DNA from 2 places in the Pseudonocardia xinjiangensis genome. Region 2 is predicted to be linked to the other one. Evidence: riboswitches for the same ligand, from Rfam matches in the RefSeq annotation. Region 2 holds a riboswitch; the other holds the start of a gene.
The links. Region 2 has a riboswitch for cobalamin ahead of ACQPZA_RS14995 (ribonucleoside-diphosphate reductase subunit alpha). Riboswitches for the same ligand answer to the same signal wherever they lie in the genome.
Positions count from the first base shown of each region.

Region 1 (7,640 bases), 1.0 Mb from region 2:
TCGGGAGCACGTTGACCAGGCCGCGGGTCGGCGAGCCCGACGGCCCGGCGGGCACGTACCCGCCGTCGAGGGCGTGCAGCACGCCGGCGATCTCGTCGGTGGTGCGGTTCAGCCGCGGCACGACCTCGGCGCAGCCGAACTGCAGCACCGCCACCACGTCGGGGATCTCCTCCCCCAGCAGATCGGCGCACACCTGCGCCGCGCCGCTCCAGCCCCGGCCCTGCACCTCCGTGACGAGCGCGCGAGCGACGCCCTCCAGCACGTCGACGAGATCGGCCCCGGTGACGGCCGGCCCCCCGGCGAGCCCGACGAGCCGCTCCAGCGGGGTGCCCCCCGTTGCAGCCCCCGGTGCAGCCCCCGTTGCAGCCCCCGTTGCAGCAAAGCCACTTTCATGCAACGAGGTTGCGTCAAAGTGGCTTTGCTGCAACCGCTCACCCGGAGCCGCGAGAAGGGACTGCTCGTCCATGCCCGCCCACGCCGCCAGCGCGGCGCGGAGGCCGGGCAGCGCCCGCTTCCCGCCCCAGACCTGTGTGGCGCGCAGGATCGACAGCACCAGGTTGACCTGGGCCTCGCCGGCAGGCACCCCACCCAGCACGTGCAGGCCGTCGCGGATCTGGACGTCCTTGACCTCGCACAGGTACCCGTCGATGTGCAGGACGAAGTCGTCGAACTCCTGCTCGCCGGGCGCGTCGTCGACGTGCAGGTCGTGGTGCAGCTGTGCGGTGGTGACGACCTCCCAGATCCGCGCGCGCAGCGCCGGGAGCTTCGCGGGGTCCATCGCGGCGACGGTGGCGTACTCGTCGAGCAGTTGTTCGAGCTTCGCCATCTCGCCGTAGGTGTCGGCGCGCGCCATCGGCGGCACCAGGTGGTCGACGACCACGGCGTGGCCGCGGCGCTTGGCCTGCGTGCCCTCGCCCGGGTCGTTGACGATGAACGGGTAGACCAGCGGCAGCTCGCCGAGCACGGCGTCCGGGGCGCACTCCGCCGACAGCCCGAGCCCCTTGCCCGGCAGCCACTCCAGCGTGCCGTGCTTGCCGAGGTGGATCACGGCGTCCGCGCCGAACTCGTGGTCGAGCCAGCGGTACGCCGCCAGGTAGTGGTGCGACGGCGGCAGGTCGGGGTCGTGGTAGATCGCCACCGGGTTCTCCCCGAACCCGCGCGGCGGCTGGATCATCAGCACCACGTTGCCGAACTGCAGGGACGCGAGCACGACGTCGGTTCCGTCGACGTAGAGCGACCCCGGCGGCTCGCCCCAGTGCTCCCGGATCCCGTCGGTCAGCGCGGACGGCAGCGCGTCGAACCAGCGGCGGTAGTGCTCCAGCCGCACCCGTGACGGGGCGGCGGCGAGCTGGTCCTCGGTGAGCCACTCCACGTCGTGGCCACCGGCGGCGATCAGCGTGTGGATCAGCTCGTCGGAGTCCTCCGGGAAGTCCCCCACCGCGTAGCCGGCGTCCCGCAGCGCGCGCAGCAGCACCACCGCGGACGCCGGGGTGTCCAGCCCGACCGCGTTGCCGACGCGGGCGTGCTTGGTCGGGTAGCTCGACAGCACCACGGCGAGCTTCCGCTCGGCGACGGGCGTGGCCCGCAGCCGGGCGTGGCGGACGGCAAGCCCGGCCAGCCGGGCCGCGCGCTCGGGGTCGGCCCGGTACACGGGGATGTCGTCGCCCGCGTCGACCTCCTTGAACGAGAACGGCACCGTGATCAGCCGGCCGTCGAACTCCGGGATCGCCACCTGCATCGCGGCGTCCATGGGCGAGAGCGCGGCGTCCGAGTCGGCCCAGGTGGCCCGCGACGTGGTCAGGCAGAGCCCCTGCAGCACCGGCACGTCCAGCGCGGCGAGCGCGCCCGCGTCCCAGGAGTCCTCCTCGCCGCCCGCCACGGCGTCGCTCGCGCGGGTGCCCCCCGCGGCGAGGACGGTGGCGACCAGCGCGTCGGCCCGGCCCAGGAGCTCCATCAGGCCGTCCGCCCCGGCGGACGGGACACCGCGCAGCGACCCGCAGAACACCGGCAGCGCGTTGGCGTCCCGCGCCTCGATCGCGTCGCAGAGCGTGTCGACGAACGCGGTGTTTCCCGACAGCTCGTGCGCCCGGTAGAAGACCACCGCAACCGTCGGACGGCCGGGGACCTGCTCGCGCTCGCCGTGCACCCCGAAGTCGGGGGCGGGTGCGGGCGGGGCGAACCCCTCGCCGGTCAGCAGCACCGTGTCGGACAGGAACCGGTGCAGCTCGCGGAGGTTGTCCCGCCCGCCGGCGGCGAGATAGGCCAGCGCCTCCGACGTCACACCGGCCGGCACCGTCGAGGCGGCCATCAGCTCCGCGTCGGGCGCGGCCTCCCCGCCCAGCAGCACGACGGGACGCCCGGACGCCACGAGCGCGTCGACCCCCTCCGGCCAGGCGCGGCGCCCGCCGAGCAGCCGCAGCACGACCACGTCGACGCCGTCGAGCAGCGCGGCCAGGCCGGCGGGCTCGACGCGTGCCGGGTTGGCCGTGCGGTAGAGGGCCCCCGAGCTGCGGGCGGCCAGCAGTTCGGTGTCGGCGGTGGACAACAGCAGGACGGTGCTCGGAGCCCCGTCGGCGGCGGACCCCTCCGGGCCGGCAGTGGCGGAGGCAGCGCGCGTCATCAGCGTTCCTTCCGAGGGTCCGCGCCCTCTACTCGGTGGGAGGTGCGACGGCAGCGAGTGTCTGGCTCCCAGGCCCGCGCGTGCCGGCCCGGTGACAGTGGCGGGACCGCGCCGGACTCACACCGGCTTCCTCCACTGACGTCGGGGAGCACTGGAACACATCGGGAGGTCACGGGTCAACGCGGCGTGAGGATGCCGACGCCCCCACGATCATCCCTAGACTGCGCCGATGATCTCTGACGTGCCAGAACCCGGCATCCCGGGGCTGGCCCGTCCCGAGGTGGTCGGCCAGGGCGGGTACGGCACCGTCTACGCCGCCGAGGAGCCGGAGTTCGGCCGCCGGGTCGCCGTGAAGGTGCTGCACGAGCGGCTCGACGGCGACGGTGTGCGGCGCGCGTTCGTCCGCGAGTGCCAGGCGATGGGGGCGCTGTCCGGGCACCCCCACATCGTCACGGTGCACCGCAGCGGCACCACCGCCCGCGGCGAGCCCTACATCGTGATGGACCTGATGTCGGCGGGGTCGCTCGCCGACCGGATCCGCCGGGACGGGCCGCTGCCGTGGGCCGAGGTCCTGGACGTCGCGGTCACGGTGGCCGGAGCGCTGGAGACGGCGCACCGCGCCGGCATCCTGCACCTGGACCTCAAACCGGCCAACGTGCTCGTCTCCCGCTACGGCGAGCCGAAGCTCGGGGACTTCGGCATCTCGCGCCTGCCTGGCGTCACCGAGACCACGGCCGTCGGCCGGATCCGCGCGAGCGCGGCCTACGCGTCGCCGGAGCGGCTGCTGGAGGGGCACGCCACCCCCGCCGCCGACCTCTACGGGCTCGGCGCCACGATGTTCGCGCTGCTCACCGGCCGTCCGGCGTTCGTCACCGACACCGAGGAGCTGTTCGCCACGGTCGCGCGGATCGCCCGGGACCCGGTGCCCGACCTGCGCCCGGCAGGGGTGCCCGACGCGGTGTGCCGGGTGGTGGAGCGGCTGATGGCGAAGGCGCCGGGCGACCGGTTCGCCTCCGCCGCCGAGGCCGCCGAGGCCCTGCAGGGCGCGCAGCGCGCCACGGGACAGCCGGTCACCCGGGCCGTCGTCGATGGCCCGGCCGCCGGCGGGCCCGGCACCACCGCGACGGTGTACGTCCCGCGCCTGCCTCCCCCCGCCGTCCCGGCCCCGCAGTTCGCACCGCCGCCCGCGCTGGTGCCGCCCCGGCGCGGGCGCCGTCCACTGGTCGTGGCCACGGTCGCCGCGGTGCTGGTGGCCGCGCTCGCCACGATCGCGTTCCTGCAGCTCGTCGACCGTCCACGGTCGGTGAGCGCCGCACCGAGCGAACCCGCAGCCGCCACCGGCACGTCGGGCGCCGCGCTCCCGCGCGAGCACCTGGTCGATGTGGCGCCGGGGGTGGCGCACCCCGCGCTGGAGGAGGCCCGCACCGTGATCGACGAGTACGTCGCGGGGATCAACGAGAACCGCTACGCCGACGCGTTCGCCCTCCTGCACCCCGACTCCGACATCGCCAGCAGCGGGCTGGAGGTGTGGGCGAAGGGGCAGGCCACCACGGTCATCCACAACCCCGTGCTGACGGCGGTGCGCGACGACGACGCGGACGGGCTCGAGGTGGACGTGGCGTTCACCAGCACCCAGTCCGCCGAGCTGGGCCCGGGCGGCCAGACCTGCACGAACTGGCAGCTCACCTACCGCCTGGCCGGCCCCGCCCCTGGCCTGCTGATCCGCGGGGCGCGCACGATCGCCCCGCCGCAGGCCTGCTGAGAGGGTTCAGGCCTGCGCCGCGCGCGCCCGCGCGGCGTCGGCCACCGCGCGGGCGCTTGCCAGCGCGTCGTCGGGCGGGTCGTTCGCCGCCACCAGCTCGGCGGCGGTGGCCGCGGCCGCCGCCGCGAGGTGGATCGCCGCCACCGCGTCGCCGTGCAGGTTCGGGTTGCCGTCACGGGCGATCCCCGCGGCCAGGTCGGCCACCGCGCCCGCGATCTCCCCGATCTCCGCGGGCACGCCCACAGCGTCGCGCCGGGCGACGGTCACGGCATCGGCTCGGGAGGGGTCGTCGCGCGGGAGGCGCACCGCCGCCAGGTACGCCCGGTACGCCGCGGCGTCGGCATCGGCGAGCAGGGCGGCGCGGGCGCGCAGGGCGTCGGCCTCCTGCGCGGCGGAACCGTCGCCGAACCGCGCCGCCATCCCGGTGAGCGCGGCGGCCAGCGCGGCGGCGAGTGCGGCAGCCCCACCGCCGCCCGGGGCGGAGGTGCGGGCGGCCACCGCGTCGAGCAGCTCACGCACGGTGAGATCGAGCAGCGACTCCTCGTCCGGCACGGGTCTCCCTCTCTCAGCCGGTGACCGGCTCGTGGGCCAGCCCGGCGACCGGTCCCACGACGATCACCGCGGGCGGGCTGATCCCCTGCTCGCGCACGGCGTCGGCCACCGTGGCGAGGGTGGCGCGCAGCGAACGCTGGATCCGCATCGTCCCGTCCTGCACCACGGCGACGGGCGTGTCGGCGGGGCGGCCGCCCTCGATCAGCGCGGTGGCGAACGCGTCGATCCGCTCCACCGCCATCAGCAGCACGAGCGTGCCGCGCAGGCGGCCGAGCGCGGGCCAGTCGACGAGGCTGCGCGGGTCGCCGGGGGCGACGTGCCCCGACACCACGACGATCTCGTGGGCGACCCCGCGATGGCTCACCGGGACGTCGGCCACCGCGGGCGCGGCGAACGCGCTGGTCACGCCGGGCACGACGGTGACGGGGACGCCGGCCTCGGCGCAGGCGAGCGCCTCCTCGAAGCCGCGGCCGAAGACGTAGGGGTCGCCGCCTTTGAGCCGGACGACGAACCGGCCGGCCCTGGCGTGCTCCACGAGCAGCTCGTTGATCCGGGCCTGGTTCATCGCGCGGCCGTAGGGGATCTTCGAGGCGTCGATCACCTCGACGTGCGGGGCGAGCGTGTCGAGCAGGTCACGGGGGCCGAGCCGGTCGGTGACGACGACGTCGGCGCGGGCCAGGAGCCGCCTGCCCCGCACGGTGATCAGCTCCGGGTCGCCCGGGCCGCCGCCGATCAGCGCCACGCCCGGATGCACCGGCTCGGCGGAGTCGTCGACCAGGCCGGTCTGCAGCGCCTCGACCAGCGCCGTGCGGACCGCCGCCGAGCGCCGGGGGCGGCGGCCGGCGAGCACCCCGACGGTGAGCCCGTCGTGGTGTCCCACGGCCGGGGTGACCGCGCTGCCTGCCGGTGCGTCGTCGGCGCGCACGCAGAAGATCCGCCGGGCCTCGGCGTCGGCGCCCACCGCCGCGTTGACGGCCGGGTCGTCCGTGCACGCGACGACGTACCAGGCGGCGTCGAGGTCACCGTCGCGGTAGGTCCGCGCGCTCCAGCGCACCTCCCCGGCCGTCGCCATGCCCTCGACCGCCGGGGTGACCTCGGGCGCCACGACCTCGACGTCGGCTCCGGCCGCGAGCAGGCCGGTGATCCGCCGCTGGGCGACCGCGCCACCGCCCACCACGACGACGCGCCTGCCGCCGAGGTCCAGCCCGACCAGATAGGGGTCCACGATCCTCATTCTCCGGCCACCGCTTCCACCTGCTCGTGCCCGTGCCCATGCCCGTGGCCATGGCCATGGCCATGGCCGTGGGCCGGGTCGTCGGGATGGTGGTGCGGGGTCTGGGCGGCCCCGAGCTTGTCCTCGAACCCGGGCAGCAGCACCCGGTACGCGCAGGTGTCGCAGTTCATCCTGATGTCGCCGTGCAGCGCCTCGCGGTAGCGCTCGACGACGAGCCCGGCGAGCTCGTCGCAGTCGCCGAGGTAGCCCGCGATGCGCACGTCGACGTCCGGGTGCTCCGCGCCGAACGCCGTGGCCTGGTCGACGACCCGCCGCGGCAGCACGCCGTCGAACAGGAAGTACGGCGCCACCACCACTCGACGCGCGCCCAGCGCCCGGCAGCGGGCGAGCCCGGCGGTGACGTCGGGGCGGGCCAGCGAGACGAACGCGGGCTCGACGAAGTCGTACGGCCTGCCCTCCTGCAGCAGCCGCGCGACCTTGCAGACCTCCGCGTTGGCGTCCGGGTCGGTGGAGCCCCGCCCGACCAGCAGCACGGCCGTGCCCGCTCCCGGGTCGCCCCGCAGCGCTGCGGTGACCCGCTGGTCGAGCAGGTGCTGCAGCACCGGGTGCGGGCCGAGCGGGCGACCGAGCACGTAGCTGGTGGCCCGGTCGCGCACCACCTCCCGCTGCAGCGCCGCGGGAATGTCGCCCTTCGCGTGCCCGGCGGCCACGAGCACCATCGGCACCGCCGCCAGCGCGGTGTGGCCCCGGCCGGACAGGGCCGTCCAGGCCTCGTGCACGGTCGGCTGGGACAGCTCGATGAACCCGCCGTCCACGTCGACGTTCTCGGCGGCGAGCACCCGCCGGACCCGGTCGGTGAACGCCACGAACTCGGCCACGCCCGTGGCGTCGACCGTTCCGTGGCCGACCAGCAGCACCGGCGGGACGTTCATGGGGTCTCCTCGCTGTACAGCAACGCGTTGACGGCGGCGGCCGCCGCGGCCGCCCCGCCCCGTTCCGATCGGTTGGACACGGCGGGCAGCGGCGCCGAGCGCAGTGCGGCCTTCGCCGCCACCGCGCCGACGAACCCCACGGGCAGCCCCACCACCAGCGGCATGGTGACCAGGCCGGCCACGGCGCAGCGCACCAGTTCGGCCAGCGCGGTGGGCGCGTTGCCGATGGCCCAGACGGCGCCTGCCGGGTGCTCGCCGACGGCGACGCGGATCCCCGCAGCCGACCGGGTGAGCCCCTCGGCGGCCGCGAGCTCACGCACGCCGGGCAGATCGATGGCCACCGTGGCGGGCCGGGCGGTGATCCCGACGGCGACCATGCGCACGTCGGTCACCAGCGGCGCCCCGGCGAGCAACGCCGTGCGGCCGGCGCGCAGCGCGTCCTCGGCGCAGACGAGGTCGCCCGCCCAGCTCGGGTCGGCGCTGGTGTGGACCACCCGCTCCACGACCGCGCGGGTGAGCGGGGGCAGGTCCGAGACGTCG
Region 1 covers NZ_CP192009.1:2,165,284-2,172,923, reverse strand. Annotated here, with positions in the region: gene cobN (cobaltochelatase subunit CobN) at 1-2,620, opposite strand, end outside; cobalamin riboswitch at 2,656-2,775, opposite strand; gene ACQPZA_RS10275 (serine/threonine-protein kinase) at 2,850-4,382, shown strand; gene ACQPZA_RS10270 (cyclodeaminase/cyclohydrolase family protein) at 4,389-4,934, opposite strand; gene cobA (uroporphyrinogen-III C-methyltransferase) at 4,948-6,159, opposite strand; gene ACQPZA_RS10260 (sirohydrochlorin chelatase) at 6,165-7,100, opposite strand; gene ACQPZA_RS10255 (precorrin-8X methylmutase) at 7,097-7,640, opposite strand, start outside.
Region 1: it holds a riboswitch for cobalamin, as region 2 does, so the genes downstream of both, cobN (cobaltochelatase subunit CobN) here and ACQPZA_RS14995 (ribonucleoside-diphosphate reductase subunit alpha) in region 2, are expected to answer to the same signal.

Region 2 (7,640 bases):
CCAGCGGGGCTCGATCTCGAAGGCGGTGGCGTAGAGCGCCTTGAGGTCGGCGGGGACCCGGTCGATCTGGCCGAGGCTGCCGTCGAAGTACTTCAGGTCGGCCACCATCACCCGGTCCCACAGCCGGTGTGCCTTGAGATCGCGCACCAGATACGGGTTGAGCACGGTGAACTCGCCGGACATGTTCGACTTCACGAACATGTTGCGGAACTGCGGCTCGATGGACTGCCCGACCCCGCAGATGTTGGAGATCGTCGCGGTGGGCGCGATCGCCATGACGTTCGAGTTGCGCATCCCGTTCACGCGAACCCGCTCCCGCAGGGCGTCCCAGTCGAGGGTGGTGGAGGTGTCGACGTCGAGGTCGTCGTCCCGGCGGGCGGCGGCCAGCAGGGCGACCGAGTCGATCGGGAGGATGCCCCGGCTCCACAGCGAGTCGTCGTAGGTGGGGTAGTGGCCGCGCTCAGCGGCCAGGTCGCTCGACGCGGCGATGGCGTGGTGGCTCAGGTGCTCCATGCTGCGGTCGGCGAACTCGACGGCGGCCTCGCTCGCGACCGGGATGCCCTGGGCGAACAGCGCGTCCTGGAAGCCCATGAGCCCGAGCCCGACCGGACGGTGCCGCAGGTTGGACCGGCGCGCCTGCGGGATCGTGTAGAAGTTGATGTCGATCACGTTGTCGAGCATCCGCACCGCGGTACGGACGGTCCGTTCGAGCTTCACCGTGTCGAGTCCGTCGGGGCCGACGTGGGCGGCCAGGTTGACCGAGCCGAGGTTGCAGACGGCGACCTCGCCGTCGTCGGCGCCTGCGCGCGTGTTCAGGGTGATCTCGGTGCACAGGTTGGACGAGTGCACCACGCCGACGTGCTGCTGCGGGGAACGCAGGTTGCACGGGTCCTTGAAGGTGATCCAGGGGTGCCCGGTCTCGAACAGCATGGTGAGCATCCGCCGCCACAGCTCGACCGCGCGGAGCCGGCGGAACACCCGGATCTCGCCGCGGTCGGCCGCGGCCTCGTACTCCCGGTAGCGGACGGCGAACGCGGTGCCGTACAGGTCGTGCAGGTCGGGAGTCTCGTCGGGGGAGAACAGGGTCCACTCGCCGTCGGCCTCGACGCGGCGGAGGAACTCGTCGGGCACCCAGTTCGCGGTGTTCATGTCGTGGGTGCGGCGCCGGTCGTCACCGGTGTTCTTGCGCATGTCGAGGAACTCCTCGACGTCGATGTGCCACGTCTCCAGGTAGGCGCAGGCCGCGCCCTTGCGCTTGCCGCCCTGGTTCACCGCGATCGCGGTGTCACCGGCGATCTTGAGGAACGGCACCACACCCTGGGACTTCCCGTTGGTGCCCTTGATGTGGGCACCGAGCCCCCGCACCGGCGTCCAGTCGTTGCCCAGGCCCCCGGAGTACTTCGCCAGCAGGGCGTTGTTCCGGTAGGCCTGGAAGATCGAGTCGAGGTCGTCGTCGACGGTCGTGAGAAAGCACGACGACAGCTGCGGGCGCGTCGTGCCGGAGTTGAACAGCGTCGGCGTGGACGTCATGAAGTCGAACGAGGACAGCAGCTCGTAGAACTCGATCGCCCGCGCTTCCCGGTCCTGTTCGTTCAGCGCGAGCCCCATCGCCACCCGCATGAAGAACGCCTGCGGCAGCTCGAAGCGCACCCCGTGCTCGTGGAGGACGTAGCGGTCGTAGAGGGTCTGGAGCCCGAGGAAGGTGAAGTCGAGGTCGCGCTCGGGCCGGATCGCGCTGGTGATCCGGTCGAGGTCGAAGGTCTGCAGGGCCGGGTCGGCGAGCTCCAGCACGACGGCTCGCTCGAGATAGCGCCGGAAGTACCCGGGGTAGCGGGCGGCCATCTCGTCCTGGCTCGCATGCTGGCGATCTCCGGACAGGTGTGACAGCGCTTCGGTGCGCAAGGTGTCGAGCAGCAGCCGGGCCGCCACGGCGGAGTAGTTCGGCTCGGACTCGACGAGGCTGCGCGCCGCCATGATCGGTGCGAGGGCGAGCTCGCCCACGGTGATGCCGTCGTAGAGGTTGCGCCGGGTCTCGCCGAGCAGCGGCTCGGCGTCGACGTCGGCGATCCCGGCGACGGCCTCGGCGACCAGGTCCTCCAAGCGTGCCCAGTCCAGGGGGCGGAGGGTGCCGTCGAGGTTGGTGACCTGCAGCGCGGGCGGGGTCGGCGGCGTCGGGGCCGTCCGGGAACGAGCGTGCTCCTCGCGGTAGAGCACGTAGTCGCGGGCCACCTTGTGGTGGCCGCCGCGCATGAGCGCCAGCTCGACCTGGTCCTGGATCTGTTCGATGTGGAGCGTCGCCACGCTGCCCGGGTCGGTGTGGCGCAGCAGTGCCTGCTGCACCTGCGCGGTGAGCTCCTCGACCAGGTGGTGCAACCGCGACGAGCTCGCGGTGTCGCTCCCCTCGACGGCGAGGAAGGCCTTGGACATCGCCACCGAGATCTTGGTGGCGTCGAATGCCGACACGGTGCCGTCGCGGCGGACGACCCGCACGTCTGTGGTGGGCGGGGCAGGGGTTGTCGTGGTGGTGGCCGGTGGGGTCACTGCTCTCCTCGTGAGCTCGACGACCGAGCCCGAGGCCACGAGGGAGACGCATCCCGGTGCGGACGGGGCGTACCCGGACAGGGCACGGCGACATCCGCCCCGGGTCCGTCCCGCGCGGACCCCGGACAGCGCGCACCGGTGGTGCGCGCGCCGATGGCAGGTCTTCGGACTCGCGGGCGTGCACCTGCCGGTGCTCCTACTGGCCGTCGCTTCCCAGGTGTGGCGCACCCAGTGCTCGATGACGGCGGTCGTTCCCACTCACCGCTGCGGGGCAGTCCCGGACTCCCACCGGATTCCCTCTCGCCCCCTCTCCACCCTGGCGGCTGGAGAGGAACCATCAGCGGCGCTGACCCTACATGTAGTGGTGCGAAGGGCGTTGGACCCCTACCTGTCGGGAGTGTCGTCACGGAACGTCCCCGTGACCGCGCCGAGCGTGTCGAGGTCCAGGATGGCGTTCGAGGCGAGCTGTAGAGCGTCCACGGCGCGTGCGGCTCCGACTGAGATCATCGGCGCGTGCGGGGGAGGCTTCTGGGACGGCATCGCGACTTCCGGCTGTTCTGGGTGGGGGAGACGGCCAGCCTCATCGGGAGCGCGATCTCGACGGTCGCGCTGCCCCTGGTCGCGGTCGAGCAGCTCGGGGCGGGTCCGTTCGCCGTGGGTGTCATCACGGCGGCGGTGTGGTTGCCGTGGTTGCTGGTCGGGCTGCCTGCCGGGGTGTGGGTCGACCGCGTGATCCGTCGCCCGGTGATGCTCGGCGCCGACGTTGTCTCGATGGCGGCCTTCGCCAGTGTCCCGATCGCAGCCTGGCTCGGGGTGCTGAGCCTGGTGCAGATGGTGGTCGTCGCGCTGGTCTCGGGGGCTGCCCGCGTCGCGTTCGAGACCGCCTACGAGGCCTACCTGCCCTCGTTGCTCGACCCGGCCGACCTGTCCGAGGGCAACGCGGCGCTGCAGACCAGCAGCGCGTCCTCGCTCGTGGTGGGCCCGTCCATCGCCGGTGGACTCGCTGCTGCTGTCGGCGCGGTCGCCGGCCTGCTGGTCGACGCGGCGACGTTCGTGTTCTCGGCGGTCTGCCTGCTGCTGATCCGGTTTCGAGAGCCCCCGGTCGAGCAGCGACCCCGGGCCGGGGGAGTCGCCGGCCTGGCAGCGGAGGTCGGCGAGGGTCTGCGGTTCGTGTTCGGCGACCCGTATCTGCGCGCGCTCACGTTGTTCGGGGCGTCGTTGAACATGACGTACATGGTCTACGCGGCCATCCAGGTGGTGTTCCTGCTCGACGAGGTCCGCGTCGGCCCGGGGATCGTCGGGGTCCTCGTCGCGATCGCCGGTGTCGGCGGGGTCGCAGGCGCACTGGTCGCCGGGGTGATCTCACGACGCGTCGGGACCGCGCGCGGCATGCTGATCATCGAGGTCGTCAGCGCTCTGGCCGGCCTGATGATCCCGCTGGCCCAGCGCGGACCTCTGCTCGCGCTGTTCGTCGTCGGGAGCTTCGTCAACGGCGCCGGGGTCGTCGCGGTCAACGTCATCAAGTCCGCGTGGCGTCAGGCGTACTGCCCACGGCACCTGCTCGGGCGTGCGGTGTCGGCCATGCAGCTGCTCAACTACGGCGCCATCCCGATCGGTGCACTGGGTGGTGGCGCGCTCGGCGCTGCACTGGGAACGCGCCCGACCGTCTGGATCTCGTCCGTCGGCCTGGCCGCCAGCATCGGGTTCCTGCTCGCGGGCCCGATCCGCCGCGACCGGGACCTTCCCACCGCCGCTCCGGCCGCGAGGTAGCCGGTCGCGCTCCTCAGGCGGCCAGGCCCGCGGTGACGAAGGCCAGCAGCTCCTTCAGCTCGGCGCTCTCATCGAGCGACTCCAGCCGCACCACGCCCACCGTGTACGCGATGACCGTGCCGATCAGCATGCCGAGGCGCAGGCGCAGGATGTCGCGCGGGAGGTCCGGCAGCACCGGCGCGAGGGCGTCGAGCATGCGCTCGATCCCCGGCTCGAGCGCGCTGCCGCCGGACGTGCGTAGCTGGTCCTCGTCCTGCGGGAGGCGCACCAGCAGCTCCCCGAACTGCGAGCCCAGGCGCTGGTGCAGGGTCATCAACGGCTCCACGAAGGCCTCGACCAGCTCGGCCACAGTGGGGTGGCCCGCCGCGACCAGCGTGTCGATCCGGCTGATCCGTTCCTCGGTCACCGGCCGGAGCAGGCGCCGCAGCAGCGCCCGCAGCAGCGCGTCCTTCCCGCCGAAGACGTAGTTCACGGCCGCGACGTTCACGCCCGCCTCGGCCGTCACCCGGCGCACCGACAGCCCGGGCAGCCCCTCGGCCAGCAGGACGCGCTCCGCAGCGTCCAGCAGCACGTCGCCCTGCTCACCCACGACCCGGTCCGTCATCGTCGTATCCAACCATCGTTGCCTCCTCGGCCGGTCGGTGCTAAACAGTGTTTGAAACACTGTTTAGCACGGGAGGCACGTCATGCGGATCATCGCTCTGGAAGAGGCGTTCTGGACCGACACGCTCCGGACCCCAGGCGCGTACCGGGACGAATGGGCGCGGGCCGAGCTGGAGCGGTTGATGCGTCCCGACATGCTGGCGCACGTCGGTGCGCGGATCAGCGACTTCGCCGAGTACCGGATTCCGGACATGGACGAGCACGGCGTCGACGTGCAGGTGCTGTCGCTGACCTCACCCGGCGTGCAGGGTCAGCCGGACGTGGGCGTGGCGATCGACGACGCGCGCCGGGCCAACGACTTTCTCGCCGAGGTGATCGCCGCACACCCCACCCGGTTCGCCGGGCTTGCCGCACTGCCCCTGCAGGACCCCGCAGCTGCCGTGGAGGAGCTCCGCCGGTCGGTGGAGGAGCTGGGCCTCAGTGGTGCGCTCGTCAACGGTCCGACCCTCGGTCACTACCTCGACGAGCGGCGCTTCGACCCGGTCTGGGCGGAGCTCGAACGGCTCGGCACGCCGCTCTACCTGCATCCCCACCTCGCGCCGGCCGACGACCAGTGGAAGGTGCTCGACGGGCATCCGGAACTGGCGGCAGCCATGTATCGCTGGGCATCGGATACCGGCGCCCACGCGATGCGGATGGTCTTCGGCGGCGTCTTCGACCGCTTCCCCGGTGCCCGCGTGATCCTGGGTCACATGGGCGAGTACCTGCCCTTCCAGCTCGCCCGTTTCGACTCCATGGCGCAGAAGACCCGGCTGCCACGGGAGCTGGCGAAGCTCCCGTCCGAGTACGTGCAGCAGCACCTCATGGTCACCACCAGCGGGGTGTGCTCCGCCGCTGCCGTGATCGGCGCCGTCCACGCGATCGGCATCGACAACATCATGTTCGCCATCGACTACCCGTACGAGCAGACGGGGCCCGCCGTGGAGTTCCTGCAGCAGCTGCCGTTCGCTCCCGCTGACAGGGCGAAGATCGCCCACGGCAACGCGCAGCGGGTGCTGGGCCTCGGCCGCCTCGGGTCGCCACCGTCACAGCAGTAACCTGTATATGGTAGTTGACAGGTTAGTTCTGCCCTGGTTCCGTCACTGCTGACAGGGCGGCGCGCAGTGGTGGGACGGGCCGCGCGAGATCCGACGGAGACGAGCCGAGATGCGGATTCTGGCCATGTGGCGCTACCCCGTGAAGTCCATGCTGGGGGAGCGCATCGACGAGGTCGACGTGGATGCGGCCGGGCTGGCGCACGACCGGGGCCTCGCCCTGATCGACAGCTCGACCGGGAGGGTCGCATCGGCCAAGCACCCGCGCCTCTGGCGGGACCTGCTCATGTACTCGGCCGCCGTGCGTGACGGCCGGGTGGAGATCGTGTCGCCTGCCGGGTGGACGCTCGACGCCACCGCCCCCGGCGTGGACGGGATGCTGTCGCGCGATCTCGGCCGGCCCGTCCGGGTCGCCTCGGAGCGGCCCGAGGGCGCCACGGTCGAACGTCCGGCCCCTGAGGACGTGCTCGACCGTGGCGTCGACGCGGACGTGCACGCTGCGGTCCTGACGATCGGCCGAGGCTCGCCCGGGGCGTCGTTCGTGGACAGCGCGCCGGTGCACCTGATCACCAGCGCGACACTGGACGCGGTCGGTGTGGAAGGTGTCCGCTACCGCCCCAACCTGGTGGTGGAGACGGCTCCCGGCACGCCCGCGTTCGTCGAGAACGACTGGGTCGGCCGCGAGGTCCACATCGGTGGTCAAGGTGACGCGGGGATCGTGCTGCAGGTGGCGAAGCCGACCCCGCGGTGCGCGGTGCCCACTCTCGAGCACGGTCCTCTCCCGCGGGCCCCGCAGGCCGTGCGAACGCTGATGACGGCGAACCGGGTCGACGTTCCCGAGGCTGGGGTCGTCCCGTGCGCCGGGTGCTACGCCACGGTCGTGCGGGCCGGCGCCGTGCGTGTCGGGGACGAGGTGACGCTGCGCTGAGCGCAGGGCTCAGTCCGTGGGTCGGGTGCGCTGGTAGTGACGCCGCGCCTTCAGCCGGTTCCCGCAGGTCTTCATCGAGCACCATCGGGCCGTGTTCGGCCTGCTGCGGTCGAGCAGGAACAGCCGGCACTCGTCGTTGGCACACGCCCGCAGGCGGCCGGGCATCTCGTCCTGGACCCGGCCCCATGCCAGGAGGGCGCGCGCGGCCGGGCGCCGCGTCTCCTCGACGTCGAGGGACCAGGCGAGCCCGTTCGGTGCGACCTCCGGGCGCAGGCGCACGCCGGCGAGCAGCGGCGTCAGCGCGTCCGCCGGCTCCGTGCCCCGGACGACGGCCTGCAAGCCGTCGCGGACCTGCCGCAGGTGGGACACCTCCTCGGCCGACCCGACCCCGCCGTGTGCGCGCGCCCATGCCTCCCCGCCGGTGGTCAGCAGGTCGAGCCGGCCGCCGTCGACGACCGGAGTGCTGTTGAGCAGGTCCAGGAGCAGGACCTCGTCCTCGGGTGCCGCTACGTCCGACATGGCGCCATCCTAACCACATAGACGCGGTTGACAAGTTAGCCGTGACGGTGTCTGATGGCGACGTCGCTCTAACCGGTCAAGTCAGTGAATGGAGTTAGTCATGGTCGAGGTTCACCACCGCACTGCGACCGTGGACGGGCAGCGGGTCTTCTACCGGGAGGCCGGCCCGGTCGGCGCCCCGGTCG
Region 2 covers NZ_CP192009.1:3,163,536-3,171,175, forward strand. Annotated here, with positions in the region: gene ACQPZA_RS14995 (ribonucleoside-diphosphate reductase subunit alpha) at 1-2,541, opposite strand, end outside; cobalamin riboswitch at 2,680-2,896, opposite strand; gene ACQPZA_RS15000 (MFS transporter) at 3,055-4,311, shown strand; gene ACQPZA_RS15005 (TetR family transcriptional regulator) at 4,325-4,915, opposite strand; gene ACQPZA_RS15010 (amidohydrolase family protein) at 4,998-6,011, shown strand; gene ACQPZA_RS15015 (MOSC domain-containing protein) at 6,121-6,936, shown strand; gene ACQPZA_RS15020 (CGNR zinc finger domain-containing protein) at 6,946-7,455, opposite strand; gene ACQPZA_RS15025 (alpha/beta fold hydrolase) at 7,556-7,640, shown strand, end outside.